One region of the Kitasatospora sp. NPDC091276 genome, then DNA from elsewhere that is predicted to be linked to it. Evidence: riboswitches for the same ligand, from Rfam matches in the RefSeq annotation. Region 1 holds a riboswitch; the other holds the start of a gene.
What was found. Region 1 has a riboswitch for cobalamin ahead of AB0O19_RS13030 (ribonucleoside-diphosphate reductase subunit alpha). Riboswitches for the same ligand answer to the same signal wherever they lie in the genome.

Region 1 (7,471 bases):
GCCGGTCATCGCGCGGAAGCGGGCGATGTCGTCGGCCGGGCGGATCGCGTCGGCGAGCCAGGTGAAGGTGGAGACGGCGTTCTCCCGCGGGTACGTCAGGATGCCCTGCGCCATGTGCTTGGCGTCGTCCCCGGCCCGGCGCTGCCGGTTGACGAACTGCGCGACGGCGGCGGCGGTGTCCGGGCCGACGCCGGTGTCGTCGTCCATGTGCAGCACCCAGACGTCGTCCTCGGCCTCGCCCTCCTCGATCCGCAGCTCGTGCGAGTAGTGGTTGGCGCGGGCCTTGAACTTGGTGCCGTTGGCCGTCTCGTAGGCCTTCGGCACGGTCACCACCCGGATCAGCGGGTTGCGGGCGGCCAGACCGTCGATCTTCTCGGCGGCCGCGCAGCCCTCCTCGGTGAGGACGTCCACCCGCATCCACGGGAAGTAGGCCGGCAGGTGCTCGACGTACGAGAGCACCGAGCGCTCCAGCGCCGGATAGGTGTCGTGGCGGCCGATGGTCGGCACCAGCACGATCAGGAAGTCGTCCTCGACCGGCACGGCCGGCGTCATCCGGCTCACCTGGCGCAGCCGGCGGCGGACCATCAGCACGCCCTGGAAGCCGATCAGGACGCCGAACACCGGCATCCCCCACAGGATGGTGATCGTCCAGCCGAGCGGGGTGGGGTTGGGCACGTAGGCCCAGACCGAGAAGGCGAAGATGACCGTGAAGGAGAAGTAGAACGGGAGGACCCGGGGCTTCCACGACATCTGTCGCTCGGCGAGCCGGGCGGCCTCGCGGGACGTGGTGAGCACCGTCCGTGCGGGGGATGTCGATGGCATGGCGAAAGTCGCTCCTCGTCTGGTGTCGGGCCGATCCCGTGCGGGAGCCGGGTCGTTCGTGAGCGGTCCGGGGCTGCGGAGGTTCAGGCCTGGGGCGGGCGGTCCGTCGGCGGGCGGTCCGTCGGCGGGCGGTCGACCGGGGACACGACCGGGCCGGGGGCGACCGGACCGGGCGTCACCGGCGGCGCGGCGGGCCACGGCTGCTGGGCGAGCGTCGACGGGTGCGGGGCCGGCTGGGCGGGCTGCTGCGCGTACGGCACCGGCTGTGACGGCTGCGAAGGCTGGGTCGGCTGGGCCGGCGCCGACTGCGGCCAGGCAGCGGGCTGCGACTGCGGCTGCGAGGCCGGGGGCTGCTGCGGCCACGCGGGCTGCGGCTGCTGTTGGAAGGGCGGCTGCGGTGGCCAGGCTGCCTGCGGCTGCGGCTGCGGTGGCCAGGCGGGCTGGTGTTGGAACGGCGGCTGCTGGTACGGCTGCGGGCCCGGGGCCGGCTCGGCCGGGATCGTCTGCAGCAGTGACCAGTGCACCTGGCCGCCCGACGCCGCGGCGGCCTCCGGCGCCCGCTGCTCCCGCCACTTCAGCCGGGCCAGCAGCAGGATCAGCGCCGCGGTGACGGCCACGCCGAGCGCGAAGGTCGCGAGCTTGAGCCCGCCCTCGGTGGTGCTGGTGAACCACTCCCGCTGCGGCTTGTCCAGGAGCGCGCCGGTCAGGCTGCGCACCCGGTTGTACCCCTCGACCAGAGCGACGCCGGCCGCCACCCCGAGCGCCCAGCTGCGCCCGCGCAGCAGCAGGATTCCCGAAAGCAGGTAGATCAGGCCGTAGTTGAGGCTGCCGGTCTCGGCGTCCACCGAGGTGCCGCCGTAGTAGAAGATGCCTTTGACGTAGGTCGCGAACCCGACCTGGCCGAAGCAGTTGTACGCCGCCCAAGCCAGCAGCACCACGCCCCAGCCGACGGCGATGCCGCCGGCCGCGCGCATCGCACGCGCCTGTCCCATCCCGCACCCCCGCCCCGCCGGGCCCGTCCCGGCGTCAGCCCCTCGGCTTCGCCGCCACAGGATGCCACACGGCACAACGGACACGGTATTCCGGCCGTTCAACGGAATTCGGTGGTGTAGCGCACCTCACGGCGACCGGCTCGGCGGACGCGCGGGGGCGGCTCGACGACCCTGCGGACCGACTCAACGAACGTGCAGGCCGCCCCAGTCGACGTTCGCGCCGAACGGCCCGGCGCCGCCGGTGAGCGCCAGCGGGCTGTGGTAGGTGGCGTTGACGTCCGCGCTGGCGTTGCGCGGCTGGTCCGGCGTCAGGTTGTCCGAGGTGAGCGACTGCCCCCAGACCGTCCAGATCGTCCAGGGCGTGCGCCGCAGCGTGTCCGGCTGGCGGGAGTTGACCGGGACGGCGAAGGACTCGGCCAGGATCCGCGGCTTGCCGTAGCCGGCGAGCCCGTCGTAGTACCGCTTGGTCCACACCTCACCGGTGCCGATCGGGTGCGCGGGGCTGCCGCTGTAGTCGTCCACCCCGACCACGTCGACGTACTGCGAGCCCGGGTAGTAGTCCCACGGGTCCGCGCCGGGGGCTCCGTCCCAGGACACCGGCGTCCAGACGAACAGCAGGTTGTGCAGGCCCCTGGTCTCCACCAGGTAGCGGTAGGTGATCCGCCACAGCGCCTGGTAGTCGGCCGGCTTCTGGCCCGACCACCAGAACCTGCGGGAGCAGTCCTGCACGTTCATCTCGTGGTACGGGCGCAGCAGCACCGGCACGTCGTGGGCGGCCAGGTACTCCAGGTGGTCGGCCAGGTAGGACAGGTCGGTCATCAGCGCGCGGTACTCGGGGGTGTCGTGCGCGCTGTCGACGACCCGGCCGAACCAGCCCTTGTCCTTGGCGGCCGGAGAGTTCGAACAGAGCACCTGCTCGAAGGACTTGACGTCCGAACCCGGGTAGGGCTGGTGGAAGGACATGCCGACGATCCCGGCCGGCCCCCCGCCGTTGTCGGGCAGTTCGGTGGTGGTGCCGTCGCAGTTGTGCTGGACGCCGGCCGTGCCGTAGCTGCCGTCGTCGGCGCGCGGGTGACCGGACCAGACGGCGGAGAGCAGGTCGACGGCGTCGTCGGTGTACTGCCAGCCGGCCCGGCAGGTGGGCCACCGGCCGGCCGAGTAGGAGCGCGGGTCGCCGACGCCCCAGCCGGTCTGGCCGTAGCCGGGGCCGAGGTCGGTCTCGACGAAGCCGGGCAGCTTGCCGGTGAGGTCGGCGGCCTTCTTGTAGTAGTAGCCGACCTGCTTGGTGCCGCGGTAGTCGCCGTACTCGGGGTTGTTGCGCTCGTTGTGCGCCTCGACGTGCTGGCCGATGACCGTCCCGCCGCTCTGCCCGGTGCGGGCCCGGCCCTCCAGGTCGGCGAGCAGCTGCTGGACGGCCCGGGCGTTCGGCGAGGCCTGCGGATCCCGGGCGAGCAGGTCCCGGCCGACCTCCGGCGGCAGGGTGCGGCCGGGGAGGCCTACCGTCACCGGGACGCGGACGGGCCGTTCGCCGTCGGCCCGGCCGTCACGCTGCAACAGCGCCACGGCGCCCGCGGCGACCACGACCCCGGCCGCGGCCAGGACGGCGGGCTTGCCGCGCAGGGCTCTGGGCAGGGCCACGGACCGCTCCTCCGGTTGCTCGCCGGCACCGGCCCAGGCGGACACAACCGGAACACTCGTGCGAATGACTGCCCCGAGAGCCTGCCACACTCCCCCGGCACCGGCGAGCGAACCCGCCGGGCCGGGGGGTCACGGCGGATCAGCCGGCCGCGGCGGCCCCCGGCGCACCCGGCGCACCCGGCGCGGCCGCGGACGCGGCCTTGGCGCGCTGGAGCAGCTGGCCCTTCACGTGCTCGCCGAAGCCGGCGGCCGCCGCGGTGGCGGCGGCGTCGGCGGTGTCGCCGCCCTTCGCCGAGCCCTCGACCGTGAAGTAGGCGTACCGGCCCAGGGTGTTGTGCGTGTTGGTGCAGCCCGGAGTGGCGCAGAAGGCCGGCGCGCCCGGCGCGACGGCGCCCTTGAGGTGGCCGGTGTAGCTCTTCATCGAGGTCTCGGCCTGGATCTTGTGGTCGAAGACCGCGACGCCGACGGTCACCGCGCTGTCGCCGGAGACGTAGGTCGCCCGGAGCACCTTCTGGCAGCCCTGGTCACCGAGGACCTTGCCGAGCCCGCCGGTCGTCGAGTTCCCGTCCCAGCAGGGCGAGTCCAGCGAGACGAAGGTCCGGTTCCAGGTGGCGCCGTTGACCGTCACCTGGAGCGCGGAGAACAGTGCCCCCGCGTCCTGCGGCGCCGGGTCGGTGGCGGCCTCCCAGATCGGCCTCGACGGGTCGTCCGGCGCGCCGCCCGGGGTGCCGGACGGGTTCCCGCCCGGGGTCGCGGCGGCACTCGGCGCGGCACCCGATGCGGCGGAGGACGGCCGGTTGGAGGCGGAGGCGATCGGCCCGGCGACCGGCTTGTCGCCGCCGCCCTTCGTCAGCAGCACCGCCCCGCCCGCGATCAGGCCGCCGACCAGGACGACCGCGACCGCCACGCCGAGGGCCCGCAGCCGGCGGCGGCGCTTGCCGTCCGCCGCGTTGCGGTCGGCCAGCGCCTCCCAGTTCGGCTCGGCGCGCTGCGGCGCCTGGGGCTGCGGGTACGACTGCGGATGCGGCTGGGGGTGTGCCTGGTGATGCGCCTGGGGGTTCGGCTGGGGGTGCGCCTGGGGGTTCGGCTGCCACTGCGGCGGCAGCTGCTGCCCTGGCGGTCCCGGCTGCGGCAGCGGAGGCTGCCCCGGCGGACCGGGCTGCGCCACCGGCTGCGCGGGCGGCACCGGAGGCCCGTACGAGGCCGGCGGCGGCCCGAAGCCCCCGCTCGGCGGCAACACCGGACCGGGCACCACCGGCGGCTGCTGACCGTGCGCGTCCCCCGGCCCGGGGGGAGGCGTTCCCTGCGGACCCTGCCCGGGTGCGCCAGTTCCGTCGCTCACGCGCCCCCTCGCTTCGCTCGATGATCGCTTCGCGAAACGCGCCCCTCGGCGCTTCGCTCGCTCATGCGCCCAGATCGTAGGGCATGCCCGCGGCGACCGGTCCGCCCGGTGACCGTTCCGTATCGAAACCAGGACGCCGGGGCCCGGAATCACGGCGCCGGGAGCCCGGAATCAGGGCGCCGGGAGCCCGGATCCGAGGCGCCCCAAGGCCACGACCCGCCCCCTCCCGGCACCCCCGGTCATCGCTCCGACACACCGCGCCGTACTACATGTGGGGTCGCATCAGAGAGACACCACTAGATGTATGCTCAATCCTGCTGTCGATGCAGGGGAACCCGGTGCGAATCCGGGACTGCCCCGCAGCGGTGAGCGGGCGGCTCCAGTAGCCGCCCCGCGAGTCCGAGTACCTGCCGACGGTGTGCGCACGGGCCCTCCCGCAGAGGCCGCGCCAGCACGAGAACTACCTTCCGGGCCTCGCGGGCGGGCCGGGGACGCCACCGTCGCGCGACGCTTCCTGCGTACGTGCCGTGCTCCCCTGCCCCGAACGGCCCGGTACCCCCCGATCACCGCCGCCGATCGCCGCCAGGAGAGAGCGCCTTGACCACCGCTGCCTCAGCCACCCTGCCCGCCCAGGGCACCGGCCCCGCCCCCACCGACCCGACGGTCTCCGACCCCGGCGGCGCGCTCCTTCGGCTGCTCACCGACCGCAGCGTCGATCTCCCCCAGGTGGACCCCGGCCATGTCGCCGCCGCCGCGCTGCGCGGCCGCCACGCCGGCTCGGACTTCGCCGAGCTGCGCGGGCTGGCCGTGGACGCCGCCGCGTCGATGATCGCCGAGGACCCCCAGTACTCGAAGCTGGCCGCCCGGCTGCTCGCCCTGGAGATCGTCGACGAGGCGAACAGCCAGGGCTCGCGCTCCTTCGCCGCCTCGATCGCCGTCGGCCACGCCGAGGGCCTGATCGGCGACACCACCGCCGCCTTCGTCACCAAGCACGCCGCCGCCCTGGACGCGCTGATCGACGCGCACGGCGACGACCGCTTCGAGTACTTCGGCCTGCGCACCGTGCAGTCCCGCTACCTGCTGCGCCACCCGATCACCCGCAAGGTCATCGAGACCCCGCAGCACTTCCTGCTCCGCGTCGCCTGCGGCCTGGCGGTCGGCGACAGCGAGCAGTCGGTGCGGGAGGTCGCCGAGCTGTACGGCCTGATGAGCCGGCTGGAGTACCTGACCTCCTCGCCGACCCTGTTCAACTCCGGCACCCGGCACCCGCAGATGTCAAGCTGCTACCTGCTCGACTCCCCGCTGGACAACCTGGACTCGATCTACAACCGCTACGCGCAGATCGCCCGGCTGTCCAAGCACGCCGGCGGCATCGGCCTGTCCTACTCGCGCATCCGCTCGCGCGGCAGCCTGATCCGCGGCACCAACGGCAAGTCCAACGGCATCGTCCCGTTCCTGCGCACCCTCGACTCCTCGGTCGCCGCCGTCAACCAGGGCGGCCGCCGCAAGGGCGCGGCCTGCGTCTACCTGGAGACCTGGCACGCCGACATCGAGGAGTTCCTGGAGCTCCGCGACAACACCGGCGAGGAGGCGCGGCGCACCCACAACCTCAACCTGGCGCACTGGATCCCGGACGAGTTCATGCGCCGGGTCAACGCCAACGAGGACTGGTCGCTGTTCTCCCCCGCCGACGTGCCCGAGCTCGTCGACCTGTGGGGCTCCGACTTCGACGAGGCCTACCGCAAGGCCGAGCTGGCCGGCAAGGCCGTGCGCACCATCCCCGCGCAGACCCTGTACGCCCGGATGATGCGCACCCTGGCGCAGACCGGCAACGGCTGGATGACCTTCAAGGACGCCTCCAACCGCGCCGCCAACCAGACCGCGCTGCCCGGCCGCACGGTGCACTCCTCGAACCTGTGCACCGAGATCCTGGAGGTCACGGACGACTCCGAGACCGCCGTCTGCAACCTCGGCTCGGTCAACCTCGGCGCCCACGTCGCCCCGGGGGCCTCCGTCGACGACCTGCTCGGCGCCATGGACTGGGAGCGCCTCGACGCCACCGTCCGCACCGCCGTGACGTTCCTCGACCGCGTGGTGGACATCAACTTCTACCCGACCACCGAGGCCGGCACCTCCAACTCCCGCTGGCGCCCGGTCGGCCTCGGCGTGATGGGCCTCCAGGACGTCTTCTTCAAGCTGCGGATCGACTTCGACTCCGCCGAGGCCGCGCGACTGTCCACCCTCATCGCCGAGCGCATCATGCTCACCGCGTACGAGCGCTCCGCCGACCTGGCCGAGCAGCTGGGCCGCCACGAGGCCTACGGCGAGACCCGCGCCGCCCGCGGCGAGCTGCACATCGACCACTTCCCGACGGCCGCCCCGCAGTGGGCCGACCGCTGGACCGCGCTGCGCGCCCGCATCGCCGAGACCGGCCTGCGCAACTCGCTGCTGCTGGCCATCGCGCCGACCGCGACCATCGCGTCCATCGCCGGCGTCTACGAGTGCATCGAGCCGCAGGTCTCCAACCTGTTCAAGCGCGAGACGCTGTCCGGCGAGTTCCTCCAGGTCAACCCGTACCTGGTGCGCGAGCTCAAGGAGCTCGGCGTCTGGGACCAGCAGACCCGCGACGCCCTGCGCGAGGCCAACGGCTCCGTCCAGGAGCTGGGCTGGCTGCCCG
Region 2 (7,471 bases), on a different contig from region 1:
AGCGGCCCGGTGGCGGACTGTGCCCGCCGCCGGGCCGCCGTGTAGTCTCCCCGCTGAGAGGTGTCGGGAGGTGACCGTGACGCAGTACGCCGGGGGCGGGCAGGTCCCGCCGCGTCCCGTCGCTCCGCCGGGGCCGCAGCCGTCGGGGGCCGCCGCGCCGCCGCCGGTGCCGCCCGCTCCGGCTCCTGTTCCCGCCGCCGCGCCGCCGGTTCCGGCCGCTCCGGTGCCGCCCGCTCCGGCTCCTGTTCCCGCCGCCGCGCCGCCGGTTCCGGCCGCTCCGGTGCCGCCCGCTCCTGTTGCCGCGCCCGCCCCGGCCGCACCCGCGCCCGGCGCGCCGGTCCCCGTCGGGTCCACCGGGCACTTCGTGCTGCCCTCCGGCACGCCCGTGCAACTCCCCGCCCACCCGCCGCAGCGGCACGCGCCCACCAGTCCGATCGCCGTCCTGCTGATCGGCCCGGCCGGGGCCGGCAAGACCACCGTCGCCCGGTACTGGGCCGAGCGCCGGCCCAGCCCGACCGCGCACATCAGCCTGGACGACGTCCGCGAGTGGGTGCAGTCCGGCTTCGCCAACCCGCAGTCCGGCTGGAACGACGCCTCCGAGGCGCAGTACCGGCTGGCCCGCCGCACCTGCGGCTTCGCCTGCCGCAACTACCTCGCCAACGGCATCTCCTGCATCATCGACGACGCCGTCTTCCCGGACCGCCCGGCCATCGGCCTCGGCGGCTGGAAGCGGCACATCGGCCCCGGCATGATCCCGGTCGTGCTGCTGCCCAGCCTGGACTCCGTGCTGCACCGCAACGCCCGGCGCGGCGGCACCCGGCGGCTCGGTGACGAGGAGGTGGCGCGGATCCACGGCCGGATGGCCGGCTGGTACAACTCCGGGCTGCCGATCATCGACAACTCGTACCTGGACGTGGCCGGCACCGCCGCCGAGCTGGACCGTGTCATCCTGGCCCGGCTGATGGGCATGCCGGTGCGCTGACCTGCGACGATCCGGCGGTGTCGGTGCCGGCTGCGATGATGTGCGGGTCCTGTCGAACCACCCCGGGGGAGCTGACGCCCGTGCCGGAAGGCCACATCATCCACCGCCTCGCCGCCGAGAACCGGAAGGCCTTCGGCGGCCGCCCGGTCGAGGTGTCCAGTCCGCAGGGCCGGTTCGCCGACGAGGCCAAGGCCATCGACGGGCAGTTGCTCACCGCGGCCGAAGCCGTCGGCAAGCACCTGTTCCTCGGCTTCGAGGAGGGCGCCTGGGTGCACGTCCACCTCGGCCTCTACGGCGGCTTCGCCTTCGGCACCGGGCCCGCGCCCGAGCCGGTCGGCCTGGTCCGGCTGCGGCTGGCCAACGACGACGGCTACGCAGACCTGCGCGGCCCCAACACCTGCGCGCTGGTCACCGGCGCGGAGAAGGCCGCCGTCGCGGCCCGGCTGGGCCCCGACCCGCTGCGCGCCGACGCCGACCCGCAGGCCGCCTGGCGCCGGATATCGGCCAGCCGGACGACCGTCGCCGCGCTGCTGATGGACCAGAAGGTGCTGGCCGGGGTGGGCAACGTCTACCGGGCCGAGGTGCTGTTCCGCCACGGGATCAACCCGCACCGCGCCGGCCGCGACCTCACCCGGGGCGAGTGGGACGCGATCTGGGCCGACCTGGTCGCCCTGATGCACGAGGGCGTCGGCGCGGGCCGGATCGACACCGTCCGCCCCGAGCACACCCCCGAGGCGATGGGCCGCCCGCCGCGCGTCGACGACCACGGCGGCGAGGTGTACGTCTACCGGCGGGCCGCGATGCCCTGCCTGGTCTGCGGCACCGACGTCCGGACGGAGCAGCACGCCGCGCGCAACCTCTTCTGGTGCCCCGCCTGCCAGGCGGCCTGACCGCGTTCGAGGGTTGCTCCGGCCGGGCCCCGGCGCGTCCTCCGGGGGGGGGGGAGCCGGTCAGCCGACGGCCGTGTTGGGCTCGTGGTGTTCGGCGGCGGCGCACGCGTCGAGGAGGGGGCGCAGGGCCTCGTCCACGAGCCGGTAGCGCACGACCCGCCCGTCCTTGTCTCCGGTGACCACGCCCGCGGTGCGGAGCAGCCGCAGGGCCTGGGACACGGCGGGGTCGCGCATGCCGGTGGCGACGGCGAGGTCGGAGACGGCGAGCGGGCCGGCCCGGTGGAGGGCGAGCAGGAGGGCGAGCCGCCCGGGGTCGGCGAGCAGGGAGAACCGCTCGGCCCAGGTGCGGACGTGCGCGGGGTCGCCGATCGCGGCGATGGCCTCGCAGACCCGGTGTCCGTCGATGGTGCGGTGGCCCGCGCGGTCGGCCGGTACGAGATGCATGCGCACATTGTTGCAGGAGGGGGCCTGTGATCCTGGACACCTGCGCAGGTGCGCAGCCTTGCAAGGGTGGGTCCTGGCCCCTACGGTGTTCCCCGCCGTGGTGCTCGGGAAGACCGGTGACGGATCCTCAGGGGTCCCAGTCCGGAGCGGCCCTCGCCACTGTGATCGGGCCATCGTGATCGTCGACGATGGAGAGACGTCCGTACCCACGACGCCACTGGGAGCCTCGCGCACCTGGGAAGGCGGGTACGGGACCCCCGTAAGCCAGGAGACCGGCCACGGCATCTCACGAAGTGTTTCCACGAGGTGCTGGAGCGTGACCCGAATGACCCTGCCCGAAACCGCCGCCGCCGAGGCGCCGGCGACACCGTCCGTGCTGCCCACGTTCCGCTGGAAGCGCGAGGACACCGTCCGCACGGCCGGGCTGATGGGGGTGATCCTGGCCATGCACGTGGTGGCCTTCGGGACGCTCGTCTTCCTGGTCGCGCCCCACAACTACGCGGTCGGCACCCAGGTCTTCGGGGTGGGCCTCGGGATCACCGCGTACACCCTCGGCATGCGGCACGCCTTCGACGCCGACCACATCGCGGTGATCGACAACACCACCCGCAAGCTGATGGCGGACGGCAAGCGGCCGGTCTCGGTCGGCTTCTGGTTCGCCCTCGGGCACTCCTCGATGGTGGTGCTGATGGCCGCCCTGGTGGCGGGCGGCGCGCAGCTGGCCAGCACGCTGATGGACGACGACTCGGCCACCCACAAGTGGCTCGGGATGGTCGGCACGACGGCCTCCGGGGCGTTCCTCTACCTGATCGGCGCGCTCAACCTGGCCGCGCTGCTCGGCATACTCAAGGTGTTCCGGGCGATGCGGGCCGGGTCGTACGACGAGGCGCAGCTGGAGGAGCACCTCAACTCGCGCGGCTTCATGGCCCGGGTGCTGAACCGGGCGACCCGGTCGATCACCCGGCCCGGGCAGATGTTCCCGGTGGGCATGGTGCTGGGGCTGGGCTTCGACACCGCGACCGAGGTCACCCTGATGGTGATGGCCGGGTCGGGCGCGGCGGCCGGGCTGCCCTGGTACGCGATCGTCTGCCTGCCGCTGCTGTTCGCGGCCGGGATGAGCCTGTTCGACACCCTGGACGGGACGTTCATGAACTTCGCGTACCAGTGGGCCTTCGCGAACCCGGTCCGGAAGGTGTACTACAACCTGACGATCACCGGGCTGTCGATCGCGGTGGCCTTCGTCATCGGCACCATCGAACTGGTCGGCGTGCTGCACGAGAAGCTCGATCTGACCGACCCGGTCACCGGCTGGATCGCGGGCATCTCGCTGGACAACGTCGGCTACGCGATCGCCGGGCTGTTCGTGGTGGTCTGGGCCGCGGCGATCGCCTACTGGAAGCTGGCCCGGGTGGAGAAGCGCTGGGTGGCCGCCGAGTAGCGACGGCTGCGATCAGCGACGGCAGCGAGCAGCGACGGCGCCTCCCCCGGGATTCCGGGGGAGGCGCCGTTTCGTCGCTGCGGGTCGGTGCCGGTCGTCGAGCGGGCGGGGTTCAGCGCTCTTCGCGGAAGTCGACGTGCCGGCGCGCGACCGGGTCGTACTTGCGCAGGACCATCCGGTCCGGGTCGTTGCGGCGGTTCTTGCGGGTCACGTACGTGTAGCCGGTGCCGGCGGTGGAGCGGAGCTTGATGACGGGGCGCAGTTCGCTGCGGGCCATGGGTGTCCTCCCGGGTTGGCGGGGTGTTCGGGGCTGGGGCGAAACCGTACACCGAAATGGAAGTCATTTTCATCTGGTGTAACGTGAGCTCCGTCCCGCCCATTCCCGGACGCCAGGGAGCACCCATGTCCGCCCACTGCCAACTCACCGGCCGCCGGCCCGGATTCGGCAACGCGATCTCGCACTCGCACCGCCGCACCCGCCGCCGCTTCGACCCCAACATCCAGCACAAGCGCTACTGGCTGCCCGGTGAGGGCCGGTACGTCCGGCTCACCCTCAGCGCCAAGGGCATCCGCACCATCGACACGATCGGCATCGAGGCCGCCGTCGCCCGCATCCGCGCCCGAGGGGGGAAGGTCTGATGGCCAAGCAGAGCAAGATCGCCAAGAACGAGCAGCGCCGCGCCGTCGTGGCCCGGTACGCCGAGCGCCGCGCCGAGCTCAAGCGGATCATCGCCCACCCCGGCACCGCCCCCGCCGAACGCGCGGACGCCCAGGCCGAACTCGCCCGCCAGCCCCGCGACGCCAGCGCCACCCGGATCCGCAACCGCGACGCCGTCGACGGCCGCCCCCGCGGCTACCTGCGCGCCTTCGGCCTCTCCCGGGTCAACCTCCGCGTCCACGCCCACGCCGGCCACCTGCCCGGCGTCCGCAAGGCCAGCTGGTGAGCGGCGTGGACGGGATCAAACTGCCCGTGGTGGTCGTCGCCGGACTGCACGCCGACGAACGCCGCGCCGCCGTCCGGGAGTTGGCGGCGGCCGCGGTGGACGCGGTGGTCCTCCACCATGACCTGCGGGAGGCCTCGCAGGGCGTCGTCCACCGTGAACTGCGCGACGCGGGAGGCGGGTTCGACGCCGCCGACGTCCCGCTGGTGAACGACTGCCCCTGCTGCGCCCTGCGCGAGGACCTGCTGCCGCGACTGCTGCGGATCGCCGACGAGGGCCGGTACGGGCTCGCGATCGTCGAACTGTGGGGCGGCAGCGACCCGCACCCGGCCGTCGAGGTGATCGCCGGGGGAGAGGCGGACGGCCGCCACCTGGAGGACGCCGTCGAACTCGCGGGCGTGGTCACGGCCGTCGACCCGGACCGGCTGATCGGCGAACTCTCCGTCTCCGACGACCTGGTGGAGCACGGCGAGCACACCGCCCGCCAGGACCAGCGGACCCGCGCGGAGGCGCTCGCCCACCAGGTCGAGTACGCCACCACCCTCGCCGTCCCGCGCGCGACGGCGCACGCGCCCGGGCTCGCGTTGCTCCGCCAGCTCCACCCCACCGCCCGGGTCGTCCGGCTCGGCACCGGGGCGCTCACCCGGGCCGCCCTCGGCGGCTTCGACGTCGCCGCCGCCCGCGACCGGGTCAACCCGGCGATCGCGCTGCTCCCGCAGGAGAGCGACGAGGCCGGCGTCACCACGCTGGTCTGGGAGCGCCGCCGCCCGCTGCACCCCGAGCGGCTGCACCGGGCGCTGGAACTGCTCGTCCCCGCCGCCCAGCGCAGCCGCGGCCGCTTCTGGCTGGCCAACCGGCCCGACCTGATGCTCGCCTGGGACGCCGCCGGGGCCAACCTCGCCGTCGAGGAGTGCGGCCCCTGGCTCACCTCCCTGCCCGACGCCGCCTGGGAGCTCTACCCGCCCGCCCGCCGGGCCGCCGCCGCCCTCGACTGGCACCCTCTGCACGGCGACCGGGTGCAGCAGCTCAGCTTCACCGCGGAGGGCCTCGACGTCGACGGCGTCACCGGGCTGCTCGACTCCTGTCTGCTCACCGACGCCGAACTCGCGGCGGGCGCACCCGGCTGGAAGGCCCTGCCGGACGCCTTCCGGGACCTGCTCGACCCCGTTCACTGAGGAGCCGTCACTGTGCGTAAGCGACCGAACCCGCCCAAGGCCCGGCCGAACCCGTTGTTCGCGGCCGGCATCGAGTACCTCGACTACAAGGACACCGACCTGCTGCGGCGCTTCGTCTCCGACCGCGGCAAGATCCGGAGCCGCCGCGTCACCCGGCTCACCGTCCAGCAGCAGCGCGCCGTGGCCAGGGCCGTCAAGAACGCCCGCGAGATGGCCCTCCTCCCGTACGCCGCCGGCACCACCCGGTAACCGGTCCCACCGTCACCACTGCCACCACCGTCACCACCCGACAAGGAGCCCCCGATGGCCGTCCCCAAGCGCAAGACGTCCCGCAGCAACACCCGGCACCGCCGGGCCCAGTGGAAGGGCAAGGCCCCGAAGCTCGTCCCGATCACCCTCAACGGCCGCGAACTGCTCGTCCCCCAGAACCTGGTCCCCGCCTACCGCCGCGGCCTGATCGACCCGGAGGGGGCGTAGCGACCACGGAGGGGGCGTGCGGGGGTGGGGGCGCGCCCTGTCGGGGGTGCTCGGCGGGCGGATCGGAGTGGGGGTTCGTAGGCTCGACGCATGTCTGATGCGTACGCGGGTCGGCGGGAGCGGGTGAGGGAGCACTGCAGTGCGGCCGGGGCCGATGCGGCGCTGATCACCCGGGCGGCGAACGTGCGGTATCTGACGGGCTGCGCGCCCTGCGGGGCGACGCTGCTGCTGACCCGGGAGCGGGTGCTGCTGGCAGTGCCGGACGATCTGCCGGCGGACGACACCGGGGAACACCTGATCGCGCCGGACGTCACCCAGGTACCGGTGGCGGCGGCGGCGGACACCGCCCTGGCGGCGGCCGCCGCCGCCGTGCGACTGGGCGTGGCGGACCTGGCGGTGGAGGAGCACGACCTGACCGTCAGCCGCCACCGCGCGGTGGCGGGCCTGGCGGAGGGGGCCCGGCTGGCCGACCTGGGGCAGGTGGTCGAGCGGCTGCGGGTGGTCAAGGACGAGCACGAGATCGCCGACCTGCGGATCGCCGCCGAGATCGCCGACCAGGCGCTCGGCGAGCTGCTGGAGTCGATCCTGGTCGGCCGCACCGAACGGCACCTGGCGATGGAGCTGGAACGCCGGATGATCGACCACGGCGCGGACCGGGCGGCCTACCCGGTGTCCGTCGGCACCGGCAGCCACTCCGGCCAGCCCGCCCACCAGCCGACCGACCGCCGGGTGGAGGAGGGCGACTTCCTCACCGTGGTGATGGGCGCCCAGTACCGGGGCTACGGCGTCTCCACCGCCCGGACCTTCGTGATCGGCGCCGCGCCCGCGCCCTGGCAGGTGGAGCTGCACCGGCTGGTGTTCCGGGCCCAGCGGGCCGCCCGGGAGGCGCTCGGGCCGGGCGTGGAGCAGTGCGTGCCCGACCGGGCCGCGCGGCAGATCCTGGAGGCGGCCGGCCACACCGAGACCTCCCCGCACCCGGTGGGCCACGGCATCGGGCTGGAGATCCGGGAGGCGCCGCGCCTCGGTCCGTCGGACATGGGTAAACTGGACAGCCGCGTGCCGGTCACCGTCGGCCCAGGGGTCCACCTCCCGGGCAAGGGCGGTGTCCGGATCGAGGACACGCT

Region 2: another riboswitch for cobalamin. It lies ahead of AB0O19_RS06920 (HoxN/HupN/NixA family nickel/cobalt transporter); the one in region 1 lies ahead of AB0O19_RS13030 (ribonucleoside-diphosphate reductase subunit alpha).

Annotation. Positions count from the first base shown of each region.
Region 1 is NZ_JBFBFU010000008.1:223,227-230,697, forward strand. It holds gene AB0O19_RS13010 (glycosyltransferase family 2 protein) at 1-822, opposite strand, end outside; gene AB0O19_RS13015 (hypothetical protein) at 906-1,814, opposite strand; gene AB0O19_RS13020 (glycosyl hydrolase) at 1,998-3,452, opposite strand; gene AB0O19_RS13025 (hypothetical protein) at 3,592-4,638, opposite strand; cobalamin riboswitch at 5,082-5,224, shown strand; gene AB0O19_RS13030 (ribonucleoside-diphosphate reductase subunit alpha) at 5,416-7,471, shown strand, end outside.
Region 2 is NZ_JBFBFU010000004.1:208,607-216,077, forward strand. It holds gene AB0O19_RS06905 (AAA family ATPase) at 71-982, shown strand; gene AB0O19_RS06910 (DNA-formamidopyrimidine glycosylase family protein) at 1,063-1,872, shown strand; gene AB0O19_RS06915 (metalloregulator ArsR/SmtB family transcription factor) at 1,933-2,316, opposite strand; cobalamin riboswitch at 2,398-2,612, shown strand; gene AB0O19_RS06920 (HoxN/HupN/NixA family nickel/cobalt transporter) at 2,642-3,754, shown strand; gene rpmG (50S ribosomal protein L33) at 3,867-4,031, opposite strand; gene rpmB (50S ribosomal protein L28) at 4,157-4,393, shown strand; gene rpsN (30S ribosomal protein S14) at 4,393-4,698, shown strand; gene AB0O19_RS06940 (GTP-binding protein) at 4,695-5,870, shown strand; gene rpsR (30S ribosomal protein S18) at 5,883-6,119, shown strand; gene rpmF (50S ribosomal protein L32) at 6,174-6,347, shown strand; gene AB0O19_RS06955 (aminopeptidase P family protein) at 6,438-7,471, shown strand, end outside.